2 regions of the Promicromonospora sp. NPDC060271 genome follow, and region 1 is predicted to be linked to the other one. Evidence: predicted binding sites of a transcription regulator. Region 1 holds the regulator's gene; the other holds the start of a gene.
What was found. Region 1 encodes HrcA, which represses chaperone genes, less so after heat shock. Its sites were predicted from a motif close to TTNGCACTCGNNNNNNNCGAGTGCNAA; they were not measured.

Region 1 (7,593 bases):
AGCAGGTGCATGGTCATTTCGAGCGACGGCCGACGACGTCGGCCTCGCGGGGCGGGTCTACTTGATGAGGCGGATGTTCACCGGGTAGCGGTAGGGCGCGCCCTTGTTGTTCTCCACGGCGGCCAGGATCATGAACACCAGCGCCGCGATGAACGCGAGGTACACGATCGACCCGAACCCGAACGTGACCAGGGTGATGATGAACGCGGCTATGTGCACGAAGATCAGCGTGATCTGGAAGTTCAGCGCCTCCTTGGCCTCCTGGTCGACGAACCGGCTGCGGTCCTTGAACACCAGCCAGATCACCAGCGGTGCGATGAACGACAGCAGGACCGGGCCGATCTGGGCGAAGATCGCCCACATGCGCTCGTCCGACGGGTTCAGCGGCTGGGGCTGGTACGGCACGCCGGCGCCGTAGGGCGGGCCGTAACCGGTGCCCGGCTGCGGCTGGCCCGGCTGGCCGGGTGCGGGCTGGTTCGGGTACGGCTGGTCCTGGTACGGGGGCTGGCCGGGCTGGGGTGAGCCGTAGGCGGGAGGCTGCTGCGGCGGCTGGCCGGGCTGCTGCGGCTGGTCAGGCGGCTGAGGCGACTGCTGCGGGTTCTCGGACATGGCCATAACCGTAGAGGCTGCGGCCTCCGAGATGGCTCATGACGTGGTCACGAAATCGATAAGTTCTTCGACTCGTCCCAGCAGCGCCGGGTCGAGGTCGCGGAAGTCGCGCACCGTGCCGAGGATCCGCTGCCAGCCGCGGGCGACGTCGGCCTGTGCCTCGGCAGGCCAGCCCAGGGAGCGCAGGATGCCGAGCTTCCACTCGGTACCCCTGTCGATGACCGGCCAGCGGTCCAGCCCGAGCCGCTCGGCGCGCACCGCCTGCCACACGTCGACGTACGGGTGGCCGAGCACCAGCACGGTGCCCTGCGGGACGTGGCGCAGCGCGTCGTCGGTCAGCCGCTGCTCCTTCGACCCGGGGACCAGGTGGTCGACCAGCACGCCGACGCGGCGGTCGGCGTCGGGCCGGAACTCGGCGAGACGTTCGGCGAGGTGGTCCACGCCGTCCAGCATCTCGACCACCACGCCCTCGACGCGCAGGTCGTCGCCCCAGACCTTCTCGACGAGCTCGGCGTCGTGCCTGCCCTCCACCCAGATGCGGCTGCCCCGTGCCACGCGGGCCCTGGCACCGTGCACCGCCACCGACCCGGAGGCGGTGCGCGTGGGCTGGACGGGCGCGCGGCGCAGGACGGGCGCCGTGAGCACCACGGGCTTGCCCTCCACCCAGAATCCCGGGCCGAGCGGGAAGGTCCGGGTGCGGCCGCGCCGGTCCTCGAGAACCACCACGTGCATCCCGCCCGACTTCTCGACACGGACGACGGCGCCCACCCAGCCGGTCTCGACCTCTTCGACCACGAGCCCGGTATCGGCGGCCATGGGCTGCGACGTAGGCCGGCTCCGCCCCCGCTGCGCACCAGGAAAAGCGGGGGACAGCACATCGGGCCCATACCGTTCGTCAACCACGGGCTGACCCTAGTTCCGCCGCCCCGCTGAGTGCTGGATATCTGTGCTCTCGGAGTGTCTGAACGCGCAAATAGCCAGCACTCAACGAGGAACGCGGAGGGCCGCTTCCGTGCGGGTCGACACGCCGAGCTTGCGCAGGATCGCCGAGACGTGCACCGAGGCGGTCTTGGCCGAGATGAACAGCCGCTCCGCGATCTGCCCGTTGGTCAAGCCCTCCGCGACGAGTGCGAGCACCTGCTGCTCCCGCGGGGTGAGCGTGTCCGGCACGCCGCCCGCCGTTGGCGAGGACGCCGCCGGTGAGGACGCCGCCGCCGTCGGCGCGGGCGCCTCGGCGGGCCCGCCACGGCCGGTCAGGCCGGCCCGGTCGATCAGGCCCTGCGCCCGCTGGACGATCAGCCCCGCGCCGATCTTCTCCGCCTCGGTGATCGCCGACCCGAGCGCCGATCGCGCCCCGGGCCGGTCGCCGGCCTCGAGCAGCCGCGCACCCTCCCGGTACAGCGCGTACGGGCGCAGGTGGGCGGGCCCGGGGCCGGGCTGTTCGGCGACGGCCGTCCACGGGCCGGTACCCAGCTCCGCCTCGAACACCGCGGACCACACGGGGAACGTCGGCCAGTGAGCGCACTCGGCGAGCGCCGCGCGGTACGGGGCGTCGTCGACGTCCTGGCCGGCCGCCCGGAGCTCGGCGATCGCCCGCGCCGCCGTCGCGAGAGACGTGAGGTCGTAGGCCGGGCTGCGCGGGTGGTCCGGCGCGACGACCACCGAGAGGCGCTCCAGCGCCGCGGCCGGCTCGCCGCGCAGCAGCTCGAGCTCCGCCTGGGTGGCCCTGCTGCGGGACCGGATCTGTTCCTCCAGGCGGCCGAACCGCTCCCAGGTGGCCGCGCGGTGGCGGGCCTCGGCCTGTGCCCGCTCGACGTCGCCGCGCCACATCAGGAGCCAGGCGCGGCGCTCGGTCAGGTAGGCGGTGTACACGCTGTCGTGGATCAGGGGCACCGTGCGCTCGTACCAGGCGGCCGCCTCGGCCCAGTCGCCGCGCCCGATCCAGGCCTCGACGACGTTCCCTTCGATCATGATTCGCGAGCCCTCGGAGGCGCCGTGCCGGCGTGCCTCCGTGATCCCCTCCTGGGCGATCTCGACCGCCCGGTCCCACTCGCCGACGAGGATCCGGGAGTCCGAGCCGTTGGTGTAGTACCGGCTCAGCCCTCGCCAGGCGCCCTGCGCCGCATCGCGTGCGGCGTCGATCTCGGCGAAGCCGCCGGCGTCGCCGCGCTGGACCCGGCTCACGCCGCGCAGGTTCAGCGCTACCGACGTGACCTCGGGGCTGCCGATCGCGATCCCCGCCTCGTAGGCGGCGGTGGCCGCCACTATTCCTTCCTCGGTCCGGCCGTCGAGCATGGCGTGGCGCGCCCGCAGCATCAGGAGGTGGGCGCGGACGGCGTCGTCCCGGCCGGGTTCGACGAGGGCGAGGGCCCGCTCGATGAGCTCCGGCCCCTCGCCGGAGCCGGCGTGGCCCGCGATGAGCGCCGTGTCGGAGAGCATGCCGGCGAGGCCCGCCGGGTCGTCGCGGGGCCACTCGGCGATCGCCTCGTGGGCAACGGCCAGGGCGCGGGTGGTCCGGGTGGACCCGCGCAGCGACTCGGCGACGGTGCGGAGCAGCTCGTGGTGCGGCAGGCCGGCCACGGCCTCGGCGTCGGGCACCTGTTCCCAGAGCTCCAGGGCGCGCTCCCCGAGGGCGACCGCGGTGGACGACGCCGCGCCGTCCGCCGCCGCCCGGTGCCCGACGACGGCCGCCGCGAGCGCCCTGTCCAGGATGCCGGCACGCCACCAGTGGTCGGCTATCCGGGACAGCTTGGCGACCGACCGGGCGCGCCGGACGAGGGCGCCCTCCAGCGCCCGTGCGTACGCGGCGTGCAGGCGGCGGCGCTCGCCCGGCAGCAGCTCGGCGTACACGGCCTCCTGGACCAGCGCGTGCCGGAAGGCGTAGCCGATGTCCGTGGTCACCAGCACCTGGGCGTCGACCGCCTCGCGCAGCCCGTCCTCGGGTTCGGGTCCGACGCCGGTGGTGACGTCGGCCAGGACGTCGTCGAGCACGTCGTGCCAGACGCGCGGGCCGGCGGCCGCGACGACGCGGCAGAGGGCCTGGGCCTCGCGGCTCAGGTTCCAGTAGCGCAGCAGGAGGATGTCGCGCAGGGAGTCGGGCAGGTCGGTGTCCAGGAAGCCGACCAGCTCCTCGACGTAGAAGGGGACGCCCTCGCTGCGGTCGGCCAGGTCGGCGAACGGCTCGGCGGAGCGGTCGGCGTCGAACCCGGCGGGGGCGACGGGGTCCAGACCGCGTGCGAGGCCGTCCTGGCGGCCGGTGGTGCCGCCGAGCAGGTCGCGCGCCATCTCCCGGACCTCCGCGACGCCCAGGCGGGCCAGGTCGAGGCGGGTCGTGAGCCGGGCCCGGTCGAGCTCGGCCATGACGCTGCGCAGGGGGTGCGCGCGGCCGACGTCGTCGCTGCGGTAGGTGAGCAGCAGGAGCAGTCCGGCGGGTGCGGTGCGGGCGAGGCGCAGGGCGACGGCGCGGGTGACGTCGTCGGCCCAGTGCAGGTCCTCCATGATCACGATGACGGGGCGCTCGGCCGCGAGGCCGGCGAGCAGGTTGGTGAGGACCTCGGGAAGGCGGTCCGCTCCGGCGTCGGACGCCGGTGCGACGAGCTGGGGTGCGACGGCGGACAGGGCGCTCGCGGCGGGTCCGGCCGCGGCGACCGCCGCCTCGGGGCCAACCGTCCGGACGATGCCGCGCAGCAGTCCGGCGAGGGCCGCGTAGGGGAGGGGGCCGGAGCCCTCGTCGGCGCACTGTCCGGTGAGGACGGTGACGCCGTCGGCGTGCGCGCTGAGCTCGTCGAGGAGGCGGGTCTTGCCGATCCCTGCCTCGCCGGCGATCACCACCGTGCGGTTGCCACCCGAGCGGACGGCGTCGAGGGCGGCTCTGAGCTCGCCGAGCTCTCTGGCTCGACCCACCAGACGGGCGCGGGGAACCGGCATGGGCTCATCGTCCCATGCCGGTCCCTTTGTCGGTCCGCTGGTCATCGTCGCTGGTCGTGTCTGTTCGGCACGGCTGTCCGGCACGGGCTGGCGCCGCGCGTCAGGCGACGCGGGGCCTGGCCGTGCGGGCGGCCTCGGCCTGCCTGGTGGGCTCTGCGGCGCGCTGCTCGGCCGCCCGCCGGCGGGCGTTCTCCTTGCGCTCGCGGGCCACCCGTGACTGCTCGGCCCGGCGGTTGACCTCCTGCTCGTTGGTGCGGTACTCGGCATAGTCGGAGAAACCGAACATGGTGTGTGCCTCCTGGTCGTCGCAGGCCCGTCGCCGGCGATGACTCAAGGTTCGTCCGTGAGGTACCCCTGGCGGATCGGGTGGTCTCCGCATCTTTCGGACCGGGTCCGCCGAGGTGTTCGGCGGCACCTAAGGCATTGCCTTATTCGGCCCCTCGCGAACGGGGAGGCCACTAGGGTGAGGCACCCCTGACCTGCCGGTCTGCCCCGTTCGGGCCCGGCCGGTGGGGACGGGTGGCGGGTCGAGGGCTTGGCCTGTGGCGTGTGCCGGATAGGATTGGCACTCGGCAGGCGAGAGTGCTGGAGCGCCGGCCGGAACCCGGGTGCAGGTCCCGGACGTTCTACCTGGGACGGAGGTGAACGCGGTGAGCGAAGAACGCAGGCTCGATGTCTTGCGAGCGATCGTGGAGGACTATGTCCGGACACGGGAGCCCGTGGGCTCCCGCATACTCACCGAGCGGCACAAGCTCGGTGTCTCCCCGGCGACCGTGCGCAACGACATGGCTGCCCTGGAAGAGGCCGGGCTCATCGCCCAGCCCCACACCTCGGCCGGACGCATCCCGACGGACAAGGGCTACCGCCTGTTCGTGGACCAGCTCGCGGAGGTGCGCCCGCTGAGCGTGCCCCAGAAGCGCGCCATCGAGACGTTCCTGTCCGAGGCGGTCGACCTCGACGACGTGGTGGCTCGCGCCGGGCGCCTCATCGCGCAGCTCACCGGCCAGGTCGCCGTCGTGCAGTACCCGTCGCTGCGCCGTTCCGGGCTGCGGCACCTCGAGCTCGTGCCCTCCGTGGAGGGGCGGCTCCTCGTCGTCGTCATCACGGACACGGGACGGGTGGAGCAGCGTTACCTCGACGCGCCCGTCGGGATGGACGACGGGACGCTCGGCGAGCTGCGCGCGCGTTTCAACGCCGCGGCCGCCGGCCACCGGCTCACCGAGATCGGCACGGCCTTCGCGCGGGTCACCGAGGCGATGCCCGACGAGCACCGCGCGCTGGGTACGGCCGTGGCCGAGGTGGTCACCGCGGCGCTCGCGGAGGAGAGCGAGGAACGCATAGTGCTGACGGGGCAGGCCAACCTGGCGCGCTCCGGCATGCGGTTCGAACAGGGCCTGCGTCCCGTGCTCGAGGCCCTCGAGGAGCAGGTGGTCCTGCTCGGGCTCCTCACCGACATGACCGACGACGCGGGCGTTGCCGTGAGCATCGGCCACGAGAACCGGCTGGCGGGCCTGTCGGAGACCTCGGTGGTCACGTCCGGCTACGGCTCGTCCGACGGCGACACCGTCGCGATCCTGAGCTCGATCGGCCCCACCCGTATGGACTACCCGGGCACCATCGCCGCGGTGCGCGCCGTCGCGCGCTACCTGTCGCGTGTGCTGCCCAACTGACCACTCACCTCTTCACCCCACGTTTCTTCACCTAAGTTCTCAAGAGAGAGACCTGTGACCGACTACTACGAGATTCTCGGTGTTCCGCGCGACGCCTCGCCCGAGCAGATCAAGAAGGCATACCGCAAGCTGGCCCGCGAGCTGCACCCCGACGTGGCAGGCAACGTGGGCGAGGACCGGTTCAAGGACGTCGCGCGTGCCTACGAGGTGCTGTCCAACCCGGACAAGCGCCAGCAGTACGACATGGGTGTCGACCCGACCGCGCCCGGTGGTGGCGCCGGTGGCGGGTTCGGCGCCGGGTTCGGTTTCCAGGACATCTTCGAGACCTTCTTCGGCGGCGGGCAGCCCACCGGGCCGGTCCCGCGCGCCCGGCGCGGCAACGACGCGCTCGTGCGGCTGGACCTCGAGCTCGCCGAGGCGGTGTTCGGCGCGAAGCGCGAGATCCAGGTCGACACGGCCGTGGTGTGCAACACCTGCGCCGGCGACGGCGCGCGGCCGGGCACCTCGGCGCGCACCTGCGACGTCTGCCACGGCCGCGGCTCCGTGCAGCGGGTCGCCCGCTCGTTCCTCGGCCAGGTCATGACCAACCAGCCCTGCTCCGCCTGCGGCGGCTTCGGCACGGTCATCCCGGAGCCCTGCACCGACTGCGCAGGCGAGGGCCGCGTGCGTTCGCGCCGCACCGTCTCCGTGAACGTCCCGGCGGGCGTCGACACCGGCACGCGCATCAAGCTCTCCGCCCAGGGCGAGGTGGGCCCCGGTGGTGGCCCCGCCGGCGACCTGTACGTCGAGATCCGCGAGCGCGCGCACGACACGTTCGTGCGGCGCGGCGACGAGCTGCACTGCACCCTCCAGGTGCCGATGACGGCGGCCGCGCTCGGCACCGTCCTCGAGCTCGACACCCTGGACGGGCTCCAGGAGATCGACCTGCGCCCGGGTACGCAGCCGGGCCAGGTCATGACCCTCAAGGGCCTCGGCGTGGGGCACCTGCACTCGACCGGGCGCGGCGACCTCAACGTGCACATCGAGGTCCAGGTGCCAACGGCCCTGGACGAGGAGCAGACGGCGCTCCTGCAGCAGCTCGCGGTCCTGCGCGGCGAGGAGCGGCCCGAGTCGCGCCTCGCGTCCGCGCACGGCGGCGTGTTCTCGCGGCTGCGCGACAAGTTCAGCGGCCGCTGACCGCCGACCCATGAGCGCGCCAGTCTTTCTCGCGGAGGCGTCCACCGCCCATCCGCTCTCCGGGTACGCCGCGGGCTCGGTCTACGTGCTCGACGGCGCCGAGGGCCGGCACGCCGGCGTCGTCCAGCGGCGCGGCCCGGGGGAGCGGATCGACGTCGTCGACGGCGCGGGAGTACGCCTGCGGACCGTCGTCGAGTCGGTGGCCGGGGCC
Region 2 (16,340 bases), on a different contig from region 1:
CGACGCCCGAGACGCCGCTGCTGCAGAACCTGATCTCCACCCTGGTGATCTCGCTGTGCGCCACGCTGCTCGTGCTCGCCGTCGCGCTGCCCGCCGCCTACTACACGGCGCGGTTCCGGTTCCCCGGCCGGCTCGTGTTCCTGTTCCTCGTGATCGTGACCCAGATGGTGCAGCCGGCGGTGCTGACGTCGGGCCTGTTCCGCCAGTTCATCGCCCTCGGGATCCTGGACACGTGGGCCGCGATGATCCTGGTCAACGCGGCGTTCAACCTGTCGTTCGCGGTCTGGATCATGCACAGCTTCTTCGCGAGCATCCCGAAGGAGGTCGACGAGGCCGCGCAGATCGACGGCGCGGGCACCTTCACAGTCCTGACGAAGATCAACCTGCCGCTGGTGTGGCCCGGGATAGTGACGGCGGTGGTGTTCACGTTCGTCGCGTCCTGGAACGAGTTCGCGGCGTCGCTGGTGCTGCTGTCGACGGCCGGCAACCAGCCGCTGTCCGTGGCGCTGACGAAGTTCGTGGGTCAGTACGAGACGTCGTGGCACTACGTGTTCGGGGTGTCCATCGTGGCGATCGTGCCCGTGGTCCTCCTGTTCATGGCCATCGAGAAGCGGCTCGTGGGCGGCCTGGTGGCCGGGTCGGTGAAGTAGGCGAGCAGGGGCGCGCACAGTCGGTGAGCCAGGTCGTCTCGACCGTCGGACGAAATCTGTCCCAGTGGTGGACATTCGCTTAGCATGGTGGCGAACCCATCCAGAGCGGTCGAGAGTCCTGGCTCCCTGACACCGCAGCAACCTGCCGACTTCCTGCCTCGAGGCCGTGGCGTGAGGACGTAAGGTGCTCACGCCAGGTTCGATGGAGCAGCCATGGTCGCCGAGGTACACCCGCACCGCCCCACGGTGTCGTTCGAGCTCATGCCACCGCGTCGGCCCGATGCCGCACCGAACTTCTGGGAGACGGCACAGCGCCTCGTCGCGGCCCGCCCGGACTTCGTGTCCGTCACGTACGGCGCGGCGGGCGGCGACCGGGCGACGTCGCGCGAGGTGCTCGCCACGCTGCTCAGGGGCACGCCCGTGCTGCCGGTGGCCCACCTGACCTGCGTGGGTGCGTCCCGCGAGGACGTTTCCGAGGTGATCGACGAATTCCTCGAAGCCGGCGTGCGGTCGTTCCTCGCGCTGCGGGGGGACCCGCCGCGCGACGAGCCGGACTGGCGTCCCGCCGACGACGACGTGCGTTCCAGCATCGACCTGGTCCGGCTGCTGCGGCAGGTGGACGAACGTCGCTGTGCGGCGGACGCCAGCACCGCCCTGCGGTCGGCCGCGCGCCCGCTCACGATCGCCGTCGCGACGTTCCCGGACGGCAATCCCGGCGCCGGCACCACCCGCGAGCAGGAGGTGCGGCGGCTCCTGGAGAAGCAGGAGGCCGGCGCGAGCTTCGCGATCACCCAGTTCTTCTACCGGGCCGAGTCCTATACCGGGTTCGTCGAGTCGGCGCGCTCGGCGGGGGTGACCATCCCGATCCTCGCCGGGATCCTGCCCGCCACGGAGGCCCGTCGCCTGCGCCGCGTCGAGGAGCTCACGGGTGTCGCCGCGCCGCCCGGCCTCCTGCGGGAGCTCGACCGGCTCACGGGGCCCGGCGGCGATGTCGACCCAGAGGCCCAGCACGAGCGCGGCCTCCAGTACTCCACGACGCTCGCGCGCGACGTGCTCGACGCCGGTGCCCCCGGCGTGCACGTATACACGTTCAACAAGCATCGCCCAGCCCTCGACCTGCTGGAACGGGTGGGCCTGACGGGCCGCGCGGCCGCCTGACCCATCGCTGAGTGCTGGCTATTTGCGGGTTTCACGGGTCTGGACCCACAAATAGCCAGCACTCAGCGGTGTCGAGGGGTTGGCACTCTCGGGGGGAGAGTGCCAGAATTATGGCGTAGCCGGACGGCGGCCAGCCCGCCGTCGATCGCTGCGGCCCTGGAAGGGCCAGGGCCGCACCGTTGTAGGAGGTGATGCGCGATGGCTACCTACTGGGACCCGTTCCAGGAGATGGACCGGCTGTTCAGCACGTTCGCCGGCAACGCACGGCAGTCCGGCGGCATGCCGATGGACCTGTTCCGCACGGGTGACCACTACGTCCTGTCGATGGACCTGCCCGGCGTCGACCCCGGCACCATCGACGTGTCGGTCGAGGACCGGACGCTCACGATCCGCGCCGAGCGCACGCAGCGGTCCGACGGCGACGCCCAGTGGCTGGTCCGTGAGCGGCCGACGGGGACGTTCGCGCGGCAGCTGACGGTGGGCCGCGGTCTCGCCCTCGACCGCATCTCGGCCTCGTACGCCGACGGTGTGCTCTCGCTGACGATCCCGGTCAGCGAGGACGCGAAGCCGCGCAAGGTCGAGGTGTCGCACACCAGCAGTGCGACGTCGATCGGCCAGGGCGCGTCGCAGACGCAGCAGACCATCGAGTCCTGAACCTCACCTGTCAGACGCCCAGGTCACTGCGGTGGCCTGGGCGTCTGACGTGCCTGACGGGGCGGGCGGCGGCCTGAGCGGCGTCGCCGGACTACTTCGGCAGTCCGGCCTCAGCCGGGCGCATGGGGAGTTGTCCCCTTGCCGCCCGTGTGGCTCGTCGTGAGACTTGGCGCGTTCCGGCGTGACCCCGTCTCATGGAGGTTCAACCGTGCACTCACATGACCACTCTCACGACCACTCGCTCGGTCTCGGCCCTGAGGGTTGCGATCCTGACCGCCGGGACTTCGGCGAAGGCGCCAAGCTCGGCCGGCGCGACCTGCTGCGCGGCGCCGTCGTCCTCGGCATCGGTGCCGCGGGCGCGACCATGGCCGCTCCGGCGAGTGCGGCACCTTCGGTGGTGCGGGCGTCCGACACCCGGCAGTCCCTCGCGCCCGACCCCGAGGCGCCGTCCGACGCACCGCCGGGCGCGCTGGCCGGGGTGGAGGTCGCCGCGCCGGTCATCGCGAGCTGCGCCACCTGGGGCGCGGCCGCGGCCCGGGGCACCATCGAGACGGTCTCGACCAACCCGAACAAGATCCTGATCCACCACACGGCGTCGGCGAACGTCACCGACTACTCGCAGGCCGCCGGTTACCAGATCGCCCGCGACATCCAGCAGTGGCACTTCGACAACGGCTGGGTCGACACCGGCCAGCACCTCACGGTGAGCCGCGGCGGTTACGTGATGGAAGGCCGCCACGGGTCGCTGGGCCGGCTCCAGAGCGGCAGCGGCACCGTCGTGGGCGCGCACGCCCCGGGGCAGAACAGCCAGGCCATAGGCATCGAGAACCAGGGCACGTACACGAGCGCCACGCCGCCGGCGCAGCTCTGGAGCCGCCTGGTCGAGCTGTGCGCCTACATCTGTGACCAGTACGGGATCGCGCCGACGCAGATCTACGGGCACCGGGACTACACGGCGACCGCCTGCCCTGGCGACGTCCTGTACTCGATGCTGCCGCAGCTCCGGTCGGAGGTGGCGGCTGCCCTGGCCGGCTCGAGCTGGTCGGTCATCGTCGACAACACGTCGTCGGGCTTCGCGGCGGGCGGCTCATGGCTGACGTCGTCCTTCTCGGCCGAGCGGTACGGCGCGAACTACCGCTATGCGACGCCTGCCGAGGTGAGCGACCTGGCGACGTTCTCGGCGACGATCCCGTCCAACGGTTCGTACCGGGTGGAGGCGTGGTTCCCGGGGATCGCGGGCTACAACACGTCCACGCCGTTCATCGTCTACACGGGGACCGGCTCGTCGACCATCAGGGTGGACCAGTCCACGGGTGGCGGCGCGTGGCTGTCGCTCGGTACGTACTCCATGACGGCCGGCACCCGCACGGTGGTGGCCGTCAGCCGCTGGACGCAGGGCACGGCGTACGTGATCGCGGACGCCATCCGCATCACCCGGCTCTAGCCTCCGTGTCAGACGCCCAGGTCACTCCGGTGACCTGGGTGCCTGACACCTCGTCAGTCGTCCGCGCGCTCCTGGCCGCTCATCGCCTGGATGGACTGCATGACCTGCTCCGTCAGCTCGCGGCGGGCCTGTGCGGGCTTGGTGCCCGCCGCGATCTGGCGGGACGGGTCGATGGGCACGCCGAAGTGCAGCTCGACCTTGGCGAACCGCGGCATCTTGCCGATGGGCTTCACCTTGTCCGTCCCGAGCAGGGCAACAGGCACGACGGGCGCCTTGCCGGTCAGGGCCAGCCAGGCCACGCCGGTGTGACCCTTGTGCAGCTTGCCGTCGCGCGAGCGCGTGCCCTCGGGGTAGATGCCGAACGCGCCGCCGCGCTGCAGCACGGCGAGCGCGTCCTCGAGGGAGCGCTGGCCGGCACGCGGGTCGTCCCGCTGCACCGGGATGTCGCCCATCTTGGTGAAGAACCAGCGGGAGAAACGCCCCTTGATCCCCTTGCCGGTCCAGTACTCGGCCTTGGCCAGGAACGCGACGTGGCGCGGCGCCATGATCGGGATGAGCAGCGAGTCGATGAACGACAGGTGGTTGCTCGCCAGGATCACGGCGCCGCGCTTCGGGATGTTGTGCAGGCCAGTGACGCGCGGGCGCAGAAGCACTAGCACGAGGAGCGAGAGGATGAGCTTGAGGAACCGGTACGTCACCGGCCTATTGTGCACCCCTCAAGCGAACCTGTGGACGGGGTGATATGTGGTGAAAAAGACTAAAGAGACCCACAAGAAGCCCGTCTCCGGCCACCACGTCTAGCCGGCTGTCGCCTCGGCGTTCTCCGCCGCCTCCACGGCCGCCACCTGGACCTGGACCTCCCGCACCCGGGCGACGTCGAGCTTCTCACTGCGGTCGAACCGGTAGATCCCGTTCTCCTCCTGGAACACGTCGGTGAGCTGCGTGTAGCAGTAGGCGAACATGCGCGGGTCGCCGAGCAGCGCCTCCGTGAGCCCGCGGAACCGGGCGTGGAACTCCTCCTCGTCGGCCACCCGCTGGCCGTAGCCCCAGGAGTCGGGCGAGTTCCCCGACGCGGTCGCCGCAGCGTCCGGGTTCCACCAGATGCCGCCGTACTCGCTGACGAAGTACGGCTGACCGCGGTAGGGCACCGACATCTTGGTGCCGTCGTCGCGCGTGTTCTCGTAGGGCTGCCCGTCGGCGAGGTTGCCCACGAGCTCCGCGAACCTCGCAGGCTCCTGCTCGTACAGGTGCGAGTCCCAGATGTCGGTCTCGAGGACCCGGTGCGAGTAGCCGCTGGCGTCCAGCACCGGCCGGGACGGGTCGGCCACCTTGGTGGCGAGCCACATGGCGCGGGTGACGTCGTCGAGCTGCGTCATGCGGTCGTGCAGGTCCTGGTGCGTCTCGTTGAGCGGGCACCAGCCGATGATCGACGGGTGCGAGTGGTCGCGCTGGAGCGCCTCCATCCACTCGGCGACGAACGACGTCGTGGGCCGCTGCCCGTCGGCGGGCGTGCCGTAGCCGCTGACGCCCCAGTCGCCGAACTCGCCCCAGACCAGGTAGCCGAGCCGGTCCGCGTGGAACAGGTACCGCTCCTCGAAGACCTTCTGGTGCAGGCGGGCCCCGTTGAAGCCGGCCGCGAGGCCGAGCTCGATGTCGCGGGCCAGCGCGGCGTCCGACGGCGCGGTCATGAGCGACTCGGGCCAGTAGCCCTGGTCCAGCACGAGCCGCTGGAACACGGCCTGGCCGTTGATCCGCACGGCCTGTCCGTCGATGGACACGGAGCGCAGGCCGCCGTAGGAGCGCACGGAGTCCACGACGGCGCCGTCGGCGTCACGCAGCTCGATGTCTATCCCGTACAGGTGGGGGTCGCCCGGTCCCCAGGTGCGGACGCGGTCCGCGGGGACGACGACGCGCAGGGCGGGCGCCAGGTCGAGGTCGGCGCGCGCGGTGGCGGTCGCCACCTCGCCGTCGGCGTCGGTCACGGTGACCGTGACCGTGTGGCCGCGCCGGTTCGCCGACAGCGGCACCACGACGTCGAACGCCGTGCTGGCCAGGTCGGGCGTGATGCGCGGACGGCGCAGGTGCGCGGCCGGCACCGGCTCCAGCCACACCGTCTGCCAGATTCCCGTGGTCCGGGTGTAGTTGCACTCGAAGTTCGCGTAGCGGTTGCTCTGCTTGCCGCGGGCCTGCGGCCCGTGCCGCGTGTCCCGGGCCCGCACGACGACGGTGACCGTGTCCCCGGGGCTCGCGATCCCGTGCAAGTCGGCCGTGAATGGGGTGAACCCGCCGCGGTGTCGGACGACCTCCGTGCCGTCGACCCACACCGTTGCGTCGTGGTCGACGGCGCCGAAGTGCAGCAGGACGTGCGGGTCGTCGCCCACGGCGGCCCACTCCGCCGGGACGGTCACCTCGCGGCGGTACCAGACCGCCTCGAGGAAGTCGGTGTTCTCGATGCCGGAGAGCTGCGACTCGGGTGCGAACGGCACGACGATCTCGCCCTGGAGCGGGCGGTCGACAAGGCCGCGTTCCAGGCCGGAGTCGCCCGCGTCGACCTCGAACTGCCAGGTGCCGTTGAGGTTGAGCCAGCGGTCGCGGGCCATCTGCGGGCGGGGGTACTCGGGGCGAGGTACGGCGGTGGCCGTCGGTTCGCCGGCGGGCGAGAAGCGGTCGAGGAAGGTCATCAGCTGCTCCGTTGCGTCTACGACAGGTGCGCGGTGATTCAACACGGCTTCACTGCGGAATGCAACGTTGTATCAGGCGAGGCCGCCCGTGTGGTCGGTATTTCGTCAGGTGATCGGCATTCCGGGGTGCCGATCACCTGACATCTTGCCGACTGCCCGACGGGCTCAGCCGTGACTGCTCTCCCGGACCAGCAGGCGGTGCGGCACCAGCGCGTCGACCGGCTCGACGGTGGGGTTCTCGAGCTGCGCGAGGATCCGGTCCACGGCGGTCTCCGCGATCGCGCGCAGGTCCGGCGCCACGGTCGTCAGCGACGGGTTCGAGTACCTGCCGTCCTCGGTGTTGTCCCAGCCGGTGACGGCGAGGTCTGCAGGGACCCGCACCCCGTTCCGGCGCAGCGCGTAGAGCGCGCCAAGGGCCAGCTCGTCGTTGGCGCACACCAGCCCGTCGATCTGGCCGATCCGGGGCAGCACCTGCTCGATGGTCTCCGCGCCCGCCGGCCTCGAGAACTGAGGGCACTGGAGCACCCATCGCTCGTCGACCTCGATGCCGGCGGTGGCGTGGGCGTCGAGGAAACCCTGCACGCGCTGCGCGCCGGTGCGGCCGGCGCCGGGCGGCTCTGCGCCGAGGAAGCCGAGCCTGCGCCGTCCCGAATCCAGCAGGTGCGCCGTGACCTGCGCCGCGGCGTCCACGTTGTCGATGCTGACGTGGTCCGTCCGACGTGTGCGGGTGGGGTCCGGGTCGGCCCGCTCACCCAGGAGCACGAGGGGTACGGGACCGCGCACCTCGTCGATCTCGGCAGGAGACAGCTCCAGCGGCGAGAAGATGATGCCGTCGATCGCCTGGACGTCGAAGCCGCGGGCCACCTCGAGCTCGATGTCGCGCGAGGACCTCGTCTCCTCGATGAGGACACGGTACCCACGGGAGCTGCCGACCTCGATCACCTCGTGGGCGAGCACCGAGAAGTACGGCGCGTGCACCCACGGCACGGCGAGCGCGAGCGTGTTGGTGCGGCCCCGCCGTAGCTGACGTCCGGCGAGGTTGGGCCGGTAGCCCAGCTCGGCGATCACGGCCTCCACCCGTGCCCGGGTCGCCTCACCGACGCGTCCCGTGTCGTTCACGACGTTGGAGACGGTCTTCCAGGAGACACCCGCTGCGGCTGCTACCTCCTTGATACCGACGCGGCGACCCACATGCTCCGACAACCCATCACTTCCTTCCACACCTGTGCCCGACCCTTGCCCCTTGACGGGACGCTCGGCCTAGTCCATCGTGATCCAACGTTGGATCGCAACGTTGCACCATTGGAGGTCGACGATGACCGTGCTACGAGGACGTGGCGCCCCAGGGCGGGAAAGTTCTGTGATCGCGTCAAGAACCCGCAGTCGTGCGGAGAGCTCCGGCGGCCTGAGCCGCCGTGATCTGCTCCGCACGGCGCTGGTCGGCGCAGGTGGGATCGCGCTGGGCGGGACGCTCGCCGGCTGCGCCGCACCAGGCGCCGTCGGTGCGGGCCGGACCCCGGTCATGATCTGGGACCTGTTCTCGGGCGGTGACGGCGCGCTCATGCAGGAGATGGTCGGTGCGGTCGCGTCGGCGAACCCGGACATCGCCGTCGAGTCGACGACGCTCGCCTGGGGGCCGCCGTACTACACCAAGCTGGCGATGGCGTCGTCGGGCGGGCGGCCGCCGGAGGCCGCCGTCATGCACATGTCCCGGCTGGCCGGATACGCACCGGGCGGGCTCCTGGAGCCGTTCGACCTGGACGCGCTCGCGCAGCTCGGGGTGCGTGAGGAGCACTTCGCCCCCGCCGTCTGGCAGAAGGCCCAGTACGACGGCCGGCTCTACGCGCTGCCGCTGGACACCCACCCGTACATCACGTTCCACAACCCGACGATCATCAAGGACGCGGGCCTCGCGCGACCGGACGGCAAGCTCGACCTGGACGCCGTCGCCGGCGCGGACGCCTTCCTCGCGGCCGGCCGCGCGATGGCCGAGGTCACGGGCGAGACCGGCGTCGGCTGGGGCTATCAGCGCGACCCCGCAGGGTGCTGGCGCATGTTCTGGGGCCTCTACTCGCAGAACGGCGGTGAGTACGAGCTCACGCCGGGCCGTCCCGCGGCGCTCGACGAGGAGGCCGCCGCGGAGGTCTTCGAGTTCCTGCAGGAGATGGTCGACGGCACGGTCGCCGCGAAGAACCAGGACGGCAACGCCGCGGCCGCCCGCTTCATGTCGCAGCGCACGGGCATGATGTTCGCCGGCGAGTGGGACCTGCCGATGTTCCGCGACGCGCTGCCCGACGTCGGGGCCACGCAGTTCCCGGCGATCTTCGGCACGCCGGCCAACTACGCGGACTCCCACGCGTTCGTGCTGCCCCGGCAGGGACAGCCCGACCCCGCCGGGCGCGAGGCGACCTACCGTGTCCTCGCCGGGCTCCTCAAGGAGGGTCTGACCTGGGCCTCGGCGGGACACATCCCCGCCTATCAGCCCATCGTCGAGGAGCCCGCGTACCAGGAGCTCACGCCGCAGCGCGACTACGCACCCGCTGCAGAGATAGCCGTCTTCGACCCGGACGCCTGGTTCACCGGCGGCGGCAGCGACTTCCAGAACCGCATGGCGGACGCGATGACGGACACCCTCGCGGGCAAGGCTCCCGGCCGCACGGCCGTGACCCGGATGCTGAGCGAGATGGACCGGTTCCTCGCCCTGCCCAACCCCGCCTGACCGAGAGGACGACGATGACTGTCTCGAACACCGGCGTCACCGCGCCCGCGGGGCCGGCACTGCCAGAAACCCCCGCGAGACGTTCCGGCACGGCCGCTGGGACGCCCCGCAAGTCCATGCGCGAGCGGGACAGGTCCGGGTACCTGTTCGTCGCGCCGTTCGCCGTCGCCACGGGCCTCTTTCTCGTGGTGCCGACGCTCTACGGCCTGTGGATGAGCTTCACGAACCAGAGCCTCACCGGGGCCGGCAGCGAGTTCATCGGCTTCGCGAACTACGTGGAGGCGTTCGGCGACCCCCAGGTCTGGCAGACGCTGTGGCACACCGTGTGGTTCACGATCCTCAGCACCGTGCCCCTGGTGCTCGTGGCCCTCGTCATGGCGCTGCTCGTGCACACCGGCCTGCCCGGCCAGTGGGTGTGGCGCATGTCGTTCTTCGCGCCGTACCTGCTGACCAGCGCCGTCGTCTGGCACCTGAGCAACTGGATGTTCCAGCCCGACATCGGCCTGCTGGACACCTGGATCTCGGGCCTGGGCCTGGGCCCCATCGGCTGGCTCACCGACGAGAACGTCGCGATGTTCTCCATCGCCGGGGTCACCGTGTGGTGGACCGTCGGCTTCAACTTCCTGCTCTACCTGGCGGCGCTGCAGGGCATCCCGGCCCAGCAGTACGAGGCCGCGACCATCGACGGCGCCGGCGGCTGGCGGCGGCTGTTCTCCATCACGCTGCCCCAGCTCCGCACGATCACGGGCGTCATCGTCGTGCTGCAGCTTCTCGCCTCGCTCAAGGTGTTCGACCAGATCTACATGCTCACCGCGGGCGGACCCAACGGCAGCACGCGGCCGATCCTCGAGTACATCTACGACACCGGCTTCACCAACTACCGGCTCGGCTACGCCTCAGCGATCTCCTACGTGTTCTTCGCCCTGATCCTCGTATTCACGCTGGTGCGGCTGCTGCCGGCCCGGAAGGAGGCCTGAGATGGCCGTCGCCGACATCGCCGAGGTCCGCCGGACGAAGGCACTGCAGGAACGGGCCGAGAACCAGGCCCTCACCAGGCTGACCATCGGCCCGTCGCCCTGGGCGCGCGCCGGGGCGCTCGCGGCGCTCGTCGTGCTCGCCGGGGCCTGGCTCGTGCCCATCGTCTGGGGCGCCGTCACCAGCTTCAAGCACGAGGCCGAGGCAGCGCTTCCGGCGGAGCTGCTGCCCGCGACGGGCTGGACGCTCGACGCCTACCAGAAGGTGCTCGGCAACAGCGACCTGCTGCTGTGGATGTGGAACAGCCTGGTGGTCGCCGTGCTGGTCACGGCGCTCACGGTGCTCATCTCCGCGATGGCCGCCTTCGCGTTCTCGCAGACCCTGTTCAAGGGCAGGGCGCTCATGCAGTGGCTGACCCTCGCGGCGATCATGATGCCGGGGCAGATCCTCATCGTCCCGCTGTTCCGGGAGATGCAGGTGCTCGGGCTCGTCGACACGGTCGCCGGCATCGTGCTGCCGCAGGTGGTGGCGCCCGTGATGGTGTTCATCCTCAAGCGGTTCTTCGACGCGATCCCGCAGGAGCTGCTCGACGCCGCCCGGATCGACGGCGCGGGCCCGTGGCGGCTGTTCTGGACCATCGTGCTGCCGCTCTCGCGGTCGATCCTCGTGGCGGTGGCGATCTTCGTGTTCATCGGCGCGTGGAACAACTTCCTGTGGCCGTTCATCATCACCACCGACCCGCAGTTCATGACCCTGCCCGTCGGCCTGTCCACGGTGAAGGACGCCTACGGCGTGCAGTACGCGCAGAACATGGCGTCCGCGATGATCGCGGCGTTGCCGCTGCTCATCGTCTTCATGTTCTTCCAGCGCCGCATCGTGCAGGGTGTCGCGACCACGGGCATGGGTGGGCAGTAACAGGCGACAATCGGGTGTGGCCACTCCTACCCCGCACCCCTCACAGCGCCCGCACCTCGCCGCGGTGGTGGAAGACCATTTCTACGCCGCGGCGGGGCGGGTGCTCCGCCGCGCCGGCTGGCACCCCCGCCTCGAGACCTACAGCGGCTACGGCACGCCGGACCAGGTGCGGGTGCTCGCACGCGTGCTGCTCTCCCGGCCGCGTCCCGCTGCCCCGGACCTCGAGGCGCTCCGCGCAGGGCGGCGCGGGTTCCGCCACTTTCTCACCGTGCCGGTGCCGCACTGCCGCGTGCGGCTCCAGGTCGGCGGCCACGTCTCCGTCGTGACGAGCGACCGCGCCGGCTACATCGACGTCGAGCTGCCCACCGACGCCCCGCTGTCGGCCGGGTGGCACTCCGCGAACCTGACGGTGCTCGACGAGGCCGACCCGTGGGAGGCCGAGGCGCTGATCCGGGTGCTCGACGAGCGGACCGAGTTCGGCGTCATCAGCGACATGGACGACACGACGATGGTGACCGCGGTGCCGCGGCCCCTGCTCGCGGCATGGAACACGTTCGTGCGGCACTCCAGCGCGCGGCGAGCCGTACCCGGCATGCCCGAGCTGTACCGGGCCCTGCAGCAGGCGCACCCCGACGCCGGCTTCTTCTACCTGTCGACCGGTGCGTGGAACACCGCGAACACGCTGCGCGCCTTCCTCTCGCGGCACTCCTACCCGCGCGGGCCGCTGCTCCTGACCGACTGGGGACCCACCCTCACCGGATGGTTCCGCAGCGGACCGGCCCACAAGGAAGCGAGCCTCGAGCACCTGATGTCGTGGTTCCCGCACGTGCGCTGGCTGCTCATCGGCGACGACGGACAGCATGACCCGCAGATCTACGCGAAGGCCGTGGACCGCCGTCCCGACCGCGTGCGGGCGGTGGCGATCCGGCAGCTCACCGGCGGGCAGCAGGTGCTCGCCGGGAACCTCCCGGACGGCGGCACCCCGGACGCCGACCTCGAGGTGCGTCCGGTGCCGACCGTCTACGGGCGGGACGGCGGCGAGCTGACCCGTCAGCTCGCGGCGATCCCCGGTGTGCTCGAGCTCAGGCGGTGACGAGGTAGTCGTCCGCGTCGTCGTCCCAGGCCAGGGATACCGCGCCTGCGGCCTCCGCGGCCTTCGCGAACTGCAGGAACCCGCGGAAGCCGAGCGCCTTCTCCGAGAAGTCGGGACGCTTCTTGCGCACGGCGTTCTTCAGCCCGGACAGCGCGGCCGAGCCGTTCGACTCCCGAACCACGTCACGCAGCAGCACGAAGGCCGCATCGGTGTCACCCTGCTCCGGCAGCGAGACCTCCGGGTCACCCGTCGACGGGCCGGTCGCGAGCTCGACGAACCCGCGGTCGGCGAGGAACCGCAGGAACTCACCGAACGTACGGAACCCGTAGTCGGACTCGCTGAACGTCGGGTCCTTGCGCAGCAGCGTCCGCTTCAGGGCGGACGCCGTCACGGCGCCGCTCGTCGAGGACTGCAGGTCGGCGAGGGTCTGCGCCACACGTACCTCCATGGGCACGTCGCTCGGCTCCGGGGCCTCCTCCTCCGGCTCGCGCACGTCGATCTCCACCTCGGCCTCCGGCGCGACCTCGACGGGTGCGGGCGCGGGGTCGGCCTTCCTGCGGCGGCGGGTGGCGGGCTTCGCCTCCGGCTCGACGACGTCCGGCTCGACGACGTCGGGTACGACGACGTCGGGCGCCGCGGCCTCGGCGACGGCCTCGGCAACCGCCTCGGCGGCCTTGGCGCGGCGCGAGGTCGTCGGGGCCTTCTGCGTGGTGGCGGGGGCGAGGGCGGCGGCTGCGGCGGCGCGGTCCGGCGCGGCGGCCGGCCGGCGCGAGCGGGAGCCGCGCTTCGGGGCAGGGGCGCCCTGGTCCTCGTCGGGCACCTCGACGCCTTCGAGGCGGTCGTAGAAGAGGAACTCGTCGCAGGCGGCGGGCAGCAGCCGCGACGTCGACTTCTCGACGCCCACGCCGATCACGCGCTTGTTCAGCTCGCGGAGCTTGTGGACGAGCGGCGAGAAGTCGCTGTCACCCGTGCACATCACGAACGTCGAGATGTAGTCGCGCTCGAAGGCCATCTCGATGGCGTCGACCACCATCTTGATGTCGGCCGCGTTCTTGCGGGACGCGCCCATCCGCTGGGTCATCTCGATCAGCTCGACCTGGTGCCGGGTCAGCATGCGGCGGTCCTCGTCGAAGTACGACCAGTCCGCGTAGGCCCGGCGCGCTACGACGCGGCCGCGCACGGCGAGGGCGTCGGCGATCGGGCCGAAGTCGAACTGCATCCCGCCCAGGTGCTCCCGGGCGCCGAGCGCCAGGTTCTCGTAGTCGATGAAGACTGCAAGGCGTTCTTCGAGGTCCATGCTCGCCACTCTAGGGGGTTTCCAGGTCGCCGAGCGAAAGGGTGAAATCTGCCGTGTCGAGCGGTGCTGTCCGGGTCCGGAAGCAGCTTGTTCCCTACTATCGATCACATGGCCGAGGTAACCGCCGAGTACGAGGATCCGATCTCCAGCCGGAGTCGCATCATCGCCGCCGCGGTGCGTCTCACCTGTGCCGACGGCTGGTCGAAGGTGACGATGGGCCGTCTCGCCGGCGAGGCGGGCGTGAGCAGGCAGACCGTGTACAACGCGGTCGGCAGTCGCGAGGACCTGGCCGAGGCGATGGTGCTCACCGAGTCGGCGAAGTTCGTCTTCACGATCGTCGAGGGCTTCGAGAACCACCCGGACGACCTGCTGTCGGCGATCCACGCGGCCGTGGAGAACACGCTGGTGCTCGCGGAGGGGAACGCGCTGCTCCGCGCGGTGGTTTCGGCGACGCACGGCGCGGACACCGAGCTGCTGCCCTTGCTCACGACCCACTCGGAGCCGCTGCTCGGCACGCTGATGGTCGTGGTGCAGGACCGGGTCGACCAGTACGAGATCGACCTGGAGCCGGAGCGGATCACGGCGATCATCGACATGGTGGTGCGGTCCGCGCTGAGCCACGTCATGCAGCCGACGGCGACACCGCGCCAGACCGCCGACTCGATCACCTGGTTCGTCGCCCGGATCCTCGGTCGGACGGGAGAGCTCACCGGCTCCCGCGCTTGACGTCGCGCGTCGTGGGAGGAGGATCGGGGCATGAGAATCGGCACCCACTTCATGCGTTTCGACTCGATGGAGCCCGCCCGGATGCGTACCGAGCTGGCGGACGCAGCCCGGTACGCGGACGACGGTGGCGTCACGTGGGTCTCCGTGATGGACCACTACTTCCAGATGGAGCACCAGGGCTTCCCGGCGTCCGACCCGATGCTGGAGGCGTACACGACCCTCGGCTACCTCGCGGGGGTCACCGAGAAGGTGCAGCTCGGCGCGCTGGTGACCGGCGTGACGTACCGCTACCCCGGCCTGTTGGCCAAGATCGTCGCATCGCTCGACGTGGTCTCGGGTGGCCGCGCGACATACGGCATCGGCGCCGCCTGGTACGACAAGGAGCACGCGGCCCTCGGCGTCCCGTTCCCGCCGCTCAAGGACCGCTTCGAGATGCTTGAGGAGACGGTCCGGATCGCGCGCCAGATGTACGACCTGGACAACGACGGCCCCTTCGAGGGCAAGCACTACCAGCTCGCCGAGACGCTGTGCTCGCCGGCGCCGCTGTCCGGCCCGGAGATCATGATCGGCGGTTCGGGGGAGAAGCGGACGCTCCGGCTCGTCGCGCAGTACGCGGACGCGTGCAACCTGTTCGCCGAGACGCCCGAGCGGCTCCGTCACCTGCTGGACGTGCTGCACCGGCACTGCGACGACGTCGGCCGCGACCCCGCCGACATCCGCGTCACGATGCTGCACCGCGGCGCACCGATCGGCCCGGGTGACACCGCGGCGTTCGTCGAGGAGATGCGTGGCTTCGCCCGGCACGGGGTGGACACCGTGATCCTCCGCCCACCGGCGACCTCCCTCGCCGCGTGGGTCCGCGACGCGGTCCTCCCGGTCGTGGAGCCGTGCGCCGAGCTATGACGTTCAGCTGACCACCGCGTTCAGCTGACCATCACGCTCAGCTGACCCCGCCCGGCGCGAGCACCCGGGCGCGCCCGAGCACCACCGGGCAGGTGGCCACGTGGTCGTCCACGAGCCCGCAGGCCTGCATCGCCGCATAGGCGGTCGTCGGGCCGATGAACCGGAAACCCTGCTTCTTCATCGCCTTGCTCATGGCCTTCGACTCGGCGGTCCACCCGGGGATGTCGCCGAAGGCGGCCGGGCGCTCGCGGGCGCCCGGTGCGGGGGCGAAGGACCAGAACAGCTCGTCGAGCGTGCGGCCGGAGTCGTGCAGGGCGATGACCGCGCGCGCGTTGTCGATCGTGGCCTCGATCTTCATCCGGTTCCGGATGATGCGGGCGTCGGCGAGCAACCGTTCGACGTCGTCGGAACCGAAGGCCGCGACCTTCTCCGGGTCGAACCCCTCGAAGACCTCCCGGAACGCCGGACGTTTGCGCAGCACGGTGATCCAGGAGAGCCCGGACTGGAAGCCCTCCAGCGCGATGCGCTCCAGCAGGGCCTGCTCGCCGTGCACGGGCCGGCCCCACTCGTCGTCGTGGTACGCCTCGTAGAGCGGGTCGCCGTCACCGAAGCAGCGCAGCGCACCCGGAGCCGCTGTCCCGCCGTCTGTCATGGGATCACTTGTCACGGCACCACTCTGACGCACGCCTCCGACAGTCCGCCCCTCCCGGCCGCTCGCCTGTGGATGACGTCCGAAAATCGCCGCCTGTGGTCGTGCCAGAACCGGTGTGCCACCGTGTGACGGGCTCAGGACCGGTCGTCGGGCAGCGCGCCGCGGCGCCTGAAGTAGGCCTCGACGCCGTCGAGCACCACCGCGATCCCGAACGCGATGTCGTCGTCCGTCGGCGCGGTGGTGGAGCTCTCCGGCCACGTGGCGAACGCCTCGAACAGGTTCGGATACGTCTGCGGGTCGGCGTAGCGGGCCAGCGCGGTCTCGAAGTCGGCGTAGGGGTTGGCCGCCTCGATAGCGGCGGGGTCGAGCTCGGACTCAGGGGTCCTCTCGGGCAGGCCGGCCTCGCGGCGTACGTGCTGGACGGCCGCACGCCTTGACTCGATGTGCACGCGAGCCTCGCCCAGGACGTGCTG

Region 2: the regulator HrcA is predicted to act here: its motif matches at 1,888-1,914, upstream of ACFWE2_RS01200 (Hsp20/alpha crystallin family protein).

Annotation. Positions count from the first base shown of each region.
Region 1 is NZ_JBHXBG010000220.1:662-8,254, reverse strand. It holds gene ACFWE2_RS23225 (DUF4870 domain-containing protein) at 58-609, opposite strand; gene ACFWE2_RS23220 (DUF3097 domain-containing protein) at 646-1,512, opposite strand; gene ACFWE2_RS23215 (AAA family ATPase) at 1,594-4,536, opposite strand; gene ACFWE2_RS23210 (hypothetical protein) at 4,637-4,822, opposite strand; gene hrcA (heat-inducible transcriptional repressor HrcA) at 5,187-6,206, shown strand; gene dnaJ (molecular chaperone DnaJ) at 6,261-7,382, shown strand; gene ACFWE2_RS23195 (16S rRNA (uracil(1498)-N(3))-methyltransferase) at 7,393-7,593, shown strand, end outside.
Region 2 is NZ_JBHXBG010000004.1:9,293-25,632, reverse strand. It holds gene ACFWE2_RS01210 (carbohydrate ABC transporter permease) at 1-650, shown strand, start outside; gene ACFWE2_RS01205 (methylenetetrahydrofolate reductase) at 864-1,808, shown strand; gene ACFWE2_RS01200 (Hsp20/alpha crystallin family protein) at 2,007-2,462, shown strand; gene ACFWE2_RS01195 (N-acetylmuramoyl-L-alanine amidase) at 2,671-3,906, shown strand; gene ACFWE2_RS01190 (lysophospholipid acyltransferase family protein) at 3,960-4,604, opposite strand; gene ACFWE2_RS01185 (glycoside hydrolase family 2 protein) at 4,704-6,587, opposite strand; gene ACFWE2_RS01180 (LacI family DNA-binding transcriptional regulator) at 6,753-7,790, opposite strand; gene ACFWE2_RS01175 (extracellular solute-binding protein) at 7,948-9,306, shown strand; gene ACFWE2_RS01170 (carbohydrate ABC transporter permease) at 9,321-10,283, shown strand; gene ACFWE2_RS01165 (carbohydrate ABC transporter permease) at 10,285-11,196, shown strand; gene ACFWE2_RS01160 (App1 family protein) at 11,213-12,289, shown strand; gene ACFWE2_RS01155 (NYN domain-containing protein) at 12,279-13,586, opposite strand; gene ACFWE2_RS01150 (TetR family transcriptional regulator) at 13,695-14,312, shown strand; gene ACFWE2_RS01145 (LLM class F420-dependent oxidoreductase) at 14,343-15,215, shown strand; gene ACFWE2_RS01140 (DNA-3-methyladenine glycosylase I) at 15,253-15,867, opposite strand; gene ACFWE2_RS01135 (TetR/AcrR family transcriptional regulator) at 16,002-16,340, opposite strand, start outside.